DNA from 3 places in the Streptomyces sp. NPDC056628 genome. Region 1 is predicted to be linked to each of the others. Evidence: riboswitches for the same ligand, from Rfam matches in the RefSeq annotation. Region 1 holds a riboswitch; each other region holds the start of a gene.
The links. A riboswitch is a leader RNA that binds a small molecule or an ion and turns the genes downstream of it on or off. The one in region 1 is predicted to bind cyclic di-AMP.
Positions count from the first base shown of each region.

Region 2: it holds a riboswitch for cyclic di-AMP, as region 1 does, so the genes downstream of both, ACFRAC_RS30725 (M23 family metallopeptidase) here and ACFRAC_RS33360 (peptidoglycan DD-metalloendopeptidase family protein) in region 1, are expected to answer to the same signal.
Region 3: it holds a riboswitch for cyclic di-AMP, as region 1 does, so the genes downstream of both, ACFRAC_RS18385 (transglycosylase SLT domain-containing protein) here and ACFRAC_RS33360 (peptidoglycan DD-metalloendopeptidase family protein) in region 1, are expected to answer to the same signal.

Region 1 is NZ_JBHTWG010000047.1:24,843-28,071, forward strand. Features, by position in the region: gene ACFRAC_RS33355 (tyrosine-protein phosphatase) at 1-702, opposite strand, end outside; cyclic di-AMP (ydaO/yuaA leader) riboswitch at 1,285-1,441, shown strand; gene ACFRAC_RS33360 (peptidoglycan DD-metalloendopeptidase family protein) at 1,446-2,372, shown strand; gene ACFRAC_RS33365 (SGNH/GDSL hydrolase family protein) at 2,670-3,229, shown strand, end outside.
Region 2 is NZ_JBHTWG010000037.1:41,973-45,201, forward strand. Features, by position in the region: tRNA gene ACFRAC_RS30715 (tRNA-Met) at 1-23, shown strand, start outside; gene ACFRAC_RS30720 (PP2C family protein-serine/threonine phosphatase) at 64-1,248, shown strand; cyclic di-AMP (ydaO/yuaA leader) riboswitch at 1,481-1,638, shown strand; gene ACFRAC_RS30725 (M23 family metallopeptidase) at 1,650-2,666, shown strand; gene ACFRAC_RS30730 (aldo/keto reductase) at 2,815-3,229, shown strand, end outside.
Region 3 is NZ_JBHTWG010000013.1:88,502-91,730, forward strand. Features, by position in the region: gene ACFRAC_RS18380 (polyprenyl synthetase family protein) at 1-931, opposite strand, end outside; cyclic di-AMP (ydaO/yuaA leader) riboswitch at 1,709-1,885, shown strand; gene ACFRAC_RS18385 (transglycosylase SLT domain-containing protein) at 1,890-2,624, shown strand; gene ACFRAC_RS18390 (HAD family hydrolase) at 2,674-3,229, opposite strand, start outside.

The DNA.
Region 1 (3,229 bases):
GATCGTGTCGAAGGCGGCCTTCAGGTACTCCGCCCGTGCGTCGAAGAGAGGGCTCAGCAGCTCCATGACCTCGGGCGAGTACGCCGAGGGGGCGCTGCTGCCGCGCCGCACCTTGTAGCGGCGGTGCTTCTCGTTGGACTTCAGATAGTCGGCGACGATCGCCTCCCGCTCGACGCCGACGGCGAGCAGTGTCACCGCGATGGACAGGCCGGCGCGGTCCTTGCCGGCCGCGCAGTGCATCAGCGCCGGGACGCTGTCCTCCACCAGGGAGTGCAGCACCCGTGAGTGCTCGCCGGTGCGCTCCGTGACGATGGAGCGGTAGGAGGCGATCATCCGGGCCGCGCCCTTGCCGTCCGCCAGGATCTCCCGCAACTGGTCGAGGTCGCCGTCGCGGACCATCTTCCAGAACTCCGCGCCGTCCGCGGGGTCGGACAGCGGCAGGTTCACATTGCGGACACCCGGCAGCTCGACGTCGGGGCCCTCCAGCTTCTGGTCCGCCGCGTTGCGGAAGTCGAAGATCGTGTGCAGCCCCAGCGAGTCGAGGAAGGCGGCGTCCTCAGGGGTGGCGTGGGCGAGGTGGCCGCTGCGGAACAGCACGCCGTGGCGCACCCGTCGTCCGTCCACGGTGGGCAGACCGCCCACGTCGCGGAAGTTGCGCACACCGGCCAGTTCGGGCTCGGTCGACGGGATCTGCTGCGTCACGGGGGCTCCTCCCGGTGGGCCCCGCCGGCGCGGCTCGGCGGTGAGGCCGGCGAGGTGCGCTTCTGACGATACGACATGACTGTGCGCGCCAATCAGTTGTCCACAGGCGACAGCTGGGGAGTAATGACCTGAAACGGGCAAGTCGCCGTATGTCATCATCGATGACGGATGTTTTATCCCGATTCGCATCCGATGCGAGGTGATTCCCTCTGGGATTCAGGTCGGATTCGCGCCGAAGGTTCGATGTGCCGGATATCCGTTGACGTCACATCTAGGCTTTCTGTCCGAATTGATGCCTTCATTCCAACTCGTTCTGAAATAAGGAAACCTGGAGCGACGTCACGTGAGGAGCGTCATATCCGTGACGGTGCGTCGCCCGTCATGTCCACGTAATCGGCCTGCCGCTTATGGGAATTCGAGGGTGGCGACCTCTTCGAAATACACGGAGTGTGACCGGTGAATCCCGTAAGGGATCAAGACGAGCGCATTCGGTCGGAACCCCTCACTTGTTCCCATGCGTCTTTCTCGCTTACGTTCACCACCAATCCGGACGGACGCCGAATCCTGCCGCCGACCGGAATCCGCGCACACTCACCCGTCCACGGCAGGAGCGGGGGACCCACAGGTACATCGCCTGTTCCGGTCCCGGAACAGGCTTGGGGTCAAGCCGCGTCCCGACGCGGCCGGGCATCTCCAGCCCGCACCCGACAGCTCACCTCGCAGGCGCCGGAGAGGAATTCGCCATGCCCGCCAAGGGTAAGCATCGCCGTCCCAAGTCCCTGCGCTTCACCCGGACGATCGCCGTCGCCGGAACCGGTGGCGCCGCTCTCGCGCTTCCGCTGATCGGGGCCACCGGCGCCCACGCCGCGACCGGCCAGTCCGTCCCGGAGAAGGCGGTCCAGTCCGTCCAGGTCGCCGCCGAGAAGGCCCCGGCGCAGAAGACCTCCGCCCAGAAGACGCGCACCTACGAGGTGAAGCGCGGCGACTACCTGGCGAAGATCGCCGACGAGCAGGACGTCCGCGGCGGCTGGAAGAAGCTCTACGCCGACAACCGCGAGGCCGTCGGCGCCGACCCGTCGCTCATCCACCCGGGTCTGAAGCTCTCGATCGGCAAGAACGCCGCGACCGCCGCACCCAAGGCGTCGGCCCCGTCCTCCTCCCCGTCCGAGCCGTCCGCGAAGCCCGCAGCGCCGAAGAAGGCCGCCGCGCCGAAGAAGGCCGCCACGGCCGCGCAGAGCGCCGACGAGGCGAGCACCGTCAACGGCTTCACCGCCCCGGTGTCCGCCGCCGCCGTCGGCACCTCCTACAAGGTCGCCGGCAGCATGTGGTCCAGCGGCTACCACACCGGCGTGGACTTCTCCGCCGCCACCGGCACGCCCCTGAAGGCGGTCGGCGCCGGCACCGTCGTCTCCGCCGGCTGGGGCGGCGCGTACGGCAACCAGGTCGTCATCCGGCTCGCCGACGGCTACTACGCCCAGTACGCCCACCTGTCCTCGCTGTCCGTCTCCAGCGGCCAGACGGTGACCGCGGGCCAGCAGATCGGCCTCTCCGGCGCGACCGGCAACGTGACCGGCCCCCACCTGCACTTCGAGATCCGCACCACGCCCGACTACGGCTCGGACGTGGACCCGGTGGCCTACCTCCGCTCCAAGGGCGTCGCCATCGGCTGACCGCCCCACCGCACGGCGCGCACCACCTGCCTGACACGCACGCGCACCACCTGCCTGACACGCAGCCGAAGGCCGGACCCCGATCCCCGGGGTCCGGCCTTCGGCCCGTCCCGGGCGGGCACGGGTCGCGTTTCGGCGCTCAACGTCCCGGCCAGGAGCCGTATTCCGGCTTTGGTGAAGGCTTTGGCAGTGGCTTATCTCACCGTTCGTCAACCTCTTCCTACGGTCGCGTAGGTCACATCGGAAGGTGAATCATGTCCCGACGTGACAGACGATTCGAAGAGTGACAGCAGAGCAGTGATCGGGTCGTACGTCGCGGTGGGGGACAGCTTCACCGAGGGCGTCGGCGACCCCGGCCCCGACGGGGCGTTCGTCGGCTGGGCCGACCGGTTCGCGGTCCTTCTGGCCGACCGGCGGCCCGAGGGCGACTTCCGGTACACGAACCTCGCCGTGCGCGGCAGACTGCTCGACCAGATCGTGGCGGAACAGGTCCCCAAGGCCGTCGAATTCGCCCCGGACCTCGTGTCGTTCTGCGCGGGCGGCAACGACATCCTGCGGCCCGGCACCGACCCCGACGAAGTGGCCGAACGGTTCGAACGGGCCGTCGCCCGGCTCGCCTCGGCCGCGGGCACCGTGATGGTGACGACGGGCTTCGACACCCGTGGCGTGCCCGTGCTGAAGCACCTGCGCGGCAAGATCGCCACCTACAACGGGCACGTACGCGCCATCGCCGACCGCTACGGCTGCCCGGTGCTCGACCTGTGGTCCCTGAAGACCGTCCAGGACCGCCGGGCCTGGGACAGCGACCGGCTCCACCTCTCACCCGAGGGGCACACGCGCGTGGCGCTGCGCGCGGG
Region 2 (3,229 bases), on a different contig from region 1:
AGGTTCAAATCCTGTCCCCGCTACTGAAGGCTCAGGGCCGGAACTCATCAGTTCCGGCCCTGAGTGTTTTCCGGGCCCGTTCCCGGCCCTGTCTCCCGGCCATGTCCCCCCGGTCGGACGACCCCGCTCGCCCGCCGCCACCGCTTCGGCAACCCTGGTCAGGTGGAGGAAGGGCGAATCTCGTACGTGCGCCGGTCGGTGCGGGCGCTGCCCGCCCTGCTGATCGCGGCCGGACTGGCCTACGACTTCGCCGCCCCCCTCGCGTTCTCCGGCGCCCCCTTCCTCACCGCCGCGCCTCTCGTCGCCGCCCCCCTCTACTCGCTGCGCGGCACGGTGTGCACCGGGGCCGCCGCCGTCTGCGCGCTGCTCGTCGTGCGGTTCACCGTCGGCGGCCTGGAGACGGTGGGGGCGGTCACCGAACTGGTCACCGTGGTCGTCGTCTCCGCCCTCGCCGTCGTCATCAACGTCCTCGTCCGCCGCAGCGGCGAACGCCTGGCCTCCGCCCGCCGGGTCGCGGAGGCCGTCCAGCGCGCCCTCCTGCCCGAACCGGCCGAACGGGTCGGCGGGTTCCAGGTGGCCGCGCGCTACGAGGCGGCCCAGGAGGACGCCTCCATCGGCGGTGACCTGTACGCCGTGCAGGACACCCCGCACGGCGTCCGGGTGATCGTGGGCGACGTGCGCGGCAAGGGCCTCGGCGCGGTCGGCGCCGTCGCCGCCGTGATCGGGGCCTTCCAGGAGGCCGCCGAGCAGGAGAACACCCTGGAGGCGGTCGCGCAGCGGCTGGAGCGGGCCCTGGCACGCGCGAGCAGCCGGAGCGACGGAGGGGACCCCCGCGAGGGCTTCACCACCGCCGTCCTCGCAGAACTGCCGCACGGCGCTCCGAAGGTGCGTGTCGTCAACCGGGGGCACCCCCCGCCGCTGCTGCTGTACGCCGACGGAGCCGTGCGGCCGCTGCCCGCGAGCGACCCCGCGCTGCCGCTCGGCATGGGCGGGCTCGGCACCTGGCCCGACCGGGCCGACGAGGCCGAGTTCCCGAGCGGTGCGACGCTGCTGCTCTACACCGACGGGCTGTCGGAGGCACGCGACCGCACAGGCCGGTTCTACGACCCCGAGCAGGCTCTGGCGGGGCGGGCCGACGCGCTGCGCGAACCGGCCGCGCTGCTCGGGACGCTGGCGGCCCAGGCACGCCGTCACTCCGGGGGCGGCATGGCGGACGACCTGGCCCTCCTGGCCGTACGCCGCCCCTGACGTCTCTCACGGACGGTGAGTGAACGAATCCCCTCCGCATAACGACTGACACACCATCAGAAACGGGCGGACGAACCGACGAGAGCAACTCGCCCGATTTAGCCCGCTCGTGACCCGTAAGTCCCGCCGGAAAACGTTAATGATCAAGTGGAACGGCTTGGAATCCGTACCCCGCGTCTATTAACGTTCGATAACGCAGCGCGGTCGTCCCAGCCGTCACAAGAGGCGGCTCCGTGCGCACGCGCCGAATCCTGCGAAGGAACCGGGGAACCACCACCTTGGGGTGAATCGCGCGGATACCACCGTGACATCACGGCACGTATACGCGCGTAGGAGACCTTCCTGCTCCGAACCCGTCAGCTAACCCGGTAGGCGAGAAGGAAGGAAAGGAGTACGCCCACGTGGCGTCGAACCGTCCTGCTCCGCATGCCCCGTTCGTACCCGGTCAGCGCCCCGCCGACACCTTCGGCTACGACCGCACCGACGACGGCCCCTTCGAGGAGTGGAACCCGACCGCGGAATCCCTCCGCCCCGTGCGCGGCAGGCACCGCGTCTCCAAGCAGCGCGGCGGGGGACTCGCCCGCAGCTCCACGGTTCTCGGTGTCGGCGTCATAGCGGCCGTCGGCGCGGGCGGCATGGCCACCGCGCAGAGCGGCAAGCCGCCGGTCGCCATCACCCTTCCCGACCTGCCCCTGATCTCCGACGACGACTCCGCCGCGGGCGACACCGCCACCGCCCTCAGCACCATGGGCGAGACCGGCGAGGAGACCGCCCGGAGCGGCTCCGACGCCGGTGAGGCGCTGCGCAGCCGGATCATCGCCCAGGCCGAGTTCCAGCAGGACCAGGTCGACAGCAAGGCCGCCGCGGCCGCCGTCGCCGCCGCCGAGAAGGAGGTCGCCGAGGCGGCCGCCAAGGCGGAGAAGGAGGCCAAGGACAAGGCCGCCGCCGCGAAGGCCGCCGCCGAGCAGGAGGCCCGCAAGAAGGCCGAGGCCGAGCGTCTCGCCGAGCTGGCCAAGCAGTACACGCTGCCGACCTCCTCGTACACCCTCACCTCGACCTTCGGCGAGGCCGGCGCCTACTGGTCGTCCGGGCACCACACGGGCCTCGACTTCGCCGCGCCGACCGGCACCCTGATCAAGGCCGTCCACTCCGGCACGATCACCTTCGCCGGCTGGGACGGCTCCTACGGCTACAAGACCGAGCTCACCCTCGACGACGGTACCGAGATCTGGTTCGCCCACCAGTCCTCGATCAGCGTCAGCGTCGGCCAGAAGGTCAACACCGGTGACGTCATCGGCCGCGTCGGCGCCACGGGCAACGTGACCGGCGCCCACCTGCACCTCGAGGTGCACCCCGACGGCAGCGCGAACGGCATCGACCCGCTGGCCTGGCTGCGCGGCAAGGGCCTCACCCCCTGAGCACCCTCCCCGCCTGATCCCCGGCGGTCCTGACGACGACCCCCCGACGTCAGGGCTGCCGGTCCTCGGTGCGCCGGATCGCCCCTTTCACACGGAATTCATCTCCGAAGCGGAATCGCCGGTACCGCCGCCGTCGTTGATGACTTACATGACTTCATTGCGCAAGCTCGGCTCCTCCAGCCTCGAGGTCTTCCCGCTCTGCCTGGGCGGCAACGTCTTCGGGTGGACCGCCGACGAGGCAAACTCCTTCGCCGTCCTCGACGCCTACACCGCGGCGGGCGGCAACTTCATCGACACGGCCGACTCGTACTCGGCGTGGGTCGAGGGCAACGTGGGCGGTGAGTCCGAGACCGTCATCGGCAACTGGCTCAGGGCCCGCGGCAACCGGGACGACGTCGTGATCGCCACCAAGGTCGGCCAGCACCCCGACTTCCGCGGTCTGAAAGCGGCCACCATCAAGGCGGCCGCCGACGCCTCGCTGCGCCGCCTCGGCACCGACCGCATCGACCTGTACTACACCCATTTCGACGAGCCGGAGGTGCCGGTCGAGGAGATCATCGGCG
Region 3 (3,229 bases), on a different contig from region 1:
CGGCGCGCGCGTCCTCCGCGTAGCGGACCGTGTCCCGCCGGGCGTGCTCCAGCGCCGGGTGCTCACGCAGGGCGGCCAGCGCCTCGGCGAGCCGGGCGTCGTCGCTCAGGTCGGAGTCCAGCAGCTCGCACAGGGCGATGTCCTCGGGCAGCCCCAGACGCTCCGCGCGCTCCCGCAGCCGCAGCACCGGCAGGGTCGGGATGCCCTCGCGCAGATCGGTGCCGGGCGTCTTCCCGGACTCGTGGGAGTCGCTCGCGATGTCCAGGACGTCGTCCGCGAGCTGGAAGGCGACGCCGAGCCGCTCCCCGTACTGGGTGAGCACGTCGACCATGGTCTCGTCGGCGCCCGACATCATCGCCCCGAAGCGGCAGGAGACCGCCACCAGCGACCCGGTCTTGCCGCTCAGCACGTCGAGGTAGTGCTCCACGGGGTCCCGGCCGTCCTGCGGCCCGGCCGTCTCCAGGATCTGGCCCGTGACCAGCCGCTCGAACGCCTCCGCCTGCACCCGCACCGCCTCGGGCCCGAGGTCGGCCAGGATGTGCGAGGCGCGCGCGAAGAGGAAGTCGCCGGTGAGGACCGCGACGGAGTTCCCCCAGCGGGTGTTCGCGCTGTCGACACCGCGCCGGACCTCGGCCTCGTCCATCACGTCGTCGTGGTACAGCGTCGCCAGATGGGTCAGCTCCACCACCACGGCCGACGGCACGATCCCCGGGGCATACGGGTCCCCGAAGCGCGCGGCGAGCATCACCAGCAGCGGCCGGAAGCGCTTCCCGCCCGCCCGCACCAGGTGCTGGGCGGCTCCGGTGATGAAGGGGACCTCACTCTTGGTGGCTTCGAGCAGTCCCTCCTCGACAGCCGCCAATCCGGCCTGGACATCGGCTTCCAGAGCCTGGTCCCGCACGCTCAGCCCGAACGGCCCGACGACGGTCACGAGGGGTCTCCTGTCTGCTGGTGTCTTTCGGCTGGTTACACGGTTTGTCGATAGGTCGCTGCCATCACTCAAGTCAGCGTATCCGGTCACGTTTCGATCACCGATGCCGCCCACCCGTCCACCACGGGCGACATCGGTTCACGGTCGGTATGTTTTTTGATCACCCGATAAGGACGGACATTCATCGTTTTATCGGCGCGTCACTGTGTGTAGCCGCCCACTCCCCCATCCTTTCCCGAACCGAAACTGCGTTCGACTCTTCGAGGGATGCACCGCGGGCCCGCGCGACACCCCCGCCCCCGTCTACCCCGACCCGCCCTCCGGACGCCTCCACGCCTCCTCAACGACCGACACGAAGGGCGAGGTTCCTGCGCGCCGGCACCCCGGGCGCGTCGCCACCCTTTCGCACCTTTTGCTCCACACCCACAAAACGGACTCTCCGGACTCAAGGGGCAGATGGGCGCGTTGACGGTGAGCTTTCCACGTGTAGGCAATAACAGGGTAGTTGGAATCATTGCCCGATTTGCCGCTGTTGTGATCGCCGTGAGTTGGGTCACGCGGCCCCAGATCGGCCCCTCCGCCGCCGGAGCCCGTCGACCCCTTGCCACAAAAGCGAGTTGAGAATTGGCAACCGCAAAGGATCAAGCGCCTCATACGCCTCAGACCATGGTCAACTAGCACGTCAGGTGCTTGCGGCACTTGTTCCACACATGTGCTGTCGCATACGTTCCCGCTCTGTCGGGCGGACGCCGAATCCTGCCGCCGCCCGAGTCATCCACCTACACAACGCACTCGCACGGCAGGAGCGGGGGACCCAGGTAAGTCGCCGTACCGCACGCCTCGATGGCGCGCCGGGACGGCTAGGGGTGAAGTCACGTCGTCCTACGGCGGCGTGGCCGGGCATCTCCCGCCCGAACCCGACAGCTCACCTCGCAGGCGCCGGAGAGGAAACAGCGCCATGTCCCGAGGCCAGCACCGCCGCACCCGTACCAGCCCGTTCGCCCGGCGCGTCATCGCCGCCGGAGCCGGTACCGCCGCTCTCGCGCTCCCCCTGCTGGGCGCGACCACCGCGAGCGCCGCCGAGCCCGCCAAGGCCCCCACCGTGGCCACGGTCGGCTCCGTCAGCTACACCACCAAGAAGGGCGACACCCTGTACGGGATCGCCGACCGCTACGACGCCCAGGGCGGCTGGCGGCAGCTCTACAAGGACAACCGCAAGGCCATCGGCGACGACCCCCGGCTGATCCACCCGGGTGTCGACCTGAAGGTCCGGAGCACGAAGAAGGCCGAGCCGTCGAAGGCGAGCACGGCGTCCGCCCCCGTCAAGGAGTCCGCCGTCGCCCAGGCCACCCAGGCCTCCGCGAAGACGTACGCCGACAACCTCGACGGCTGGATCCGCGAGGCGCTCGACATCATGGCGCAGAAGGGGATCCCCGGTTCCTACGAGGGCATCCACCGCAACATCATGCGTGAGTCGTCGGGCAACCCGGCCGCCATCAACAACTGGGACTCCAACGCGATCGCGGGCACCCCGTCCAAGGGTCTCCTCCAGGTCATCGACCCCACCTTCGCGACGTACCACGTGCCGGGCACCGCGTACGACCCGTTCGACCCGGTCGCGAACATCACGGCCGCCTGCAACTACGCGGCCGCTCGCTACGGCTCGATCGACAACGTGAACGGCCCCTACTGAGCCGTGCCGGCTCTCCCCCTCCAGTAGGGGAACTTGCGGCAGGGATCCTCTAGTAGGGGAACTCGGCCAGGCTGCGGGCGAACAGTCTCTCGAGGACGACGGCGATGCCGTCGTCCTCGTTGGACAAGGTGATCTCGTCCGCGACCGACTTGAGTTCGGGATGCGCGTTGGCCATCGCCACCCCGTGGGCGGCCCAGTCGAACATGGGGATGTCGTTGGGCATGTCCCCGAAGGCGATGGTCTCGTGCGGACCCAGGCCGAGATGCTCGGCGGCGAGCGCGAGGCCCGTCGCCTTCGTGATGCCGCATGGCTGGAGTTCGACGGTGCCCGGCCCCGACATGGTGACCGTCGCCAGCGAGCCCACCACCGCGCGGGCCGTCACCGCCAACTCGTCGTCCGACAGCGTCGGATGGCGCAGCAGCACCTTGCTGATCGGCTCGCACCACAGGTCGTCGCGATGCCGCACCCGCACCGCCGGCAGCGTGGGGTGGGGCATCAGATAACCCGGCTCGATGAGCGTGAGCCCCTCGACTCCGTCCTGGTCGACGGCCGCGTACACCTGCCCCACCTCGGCCTCGATCTTGCCGAGGGCGGTCTCCGCCAGG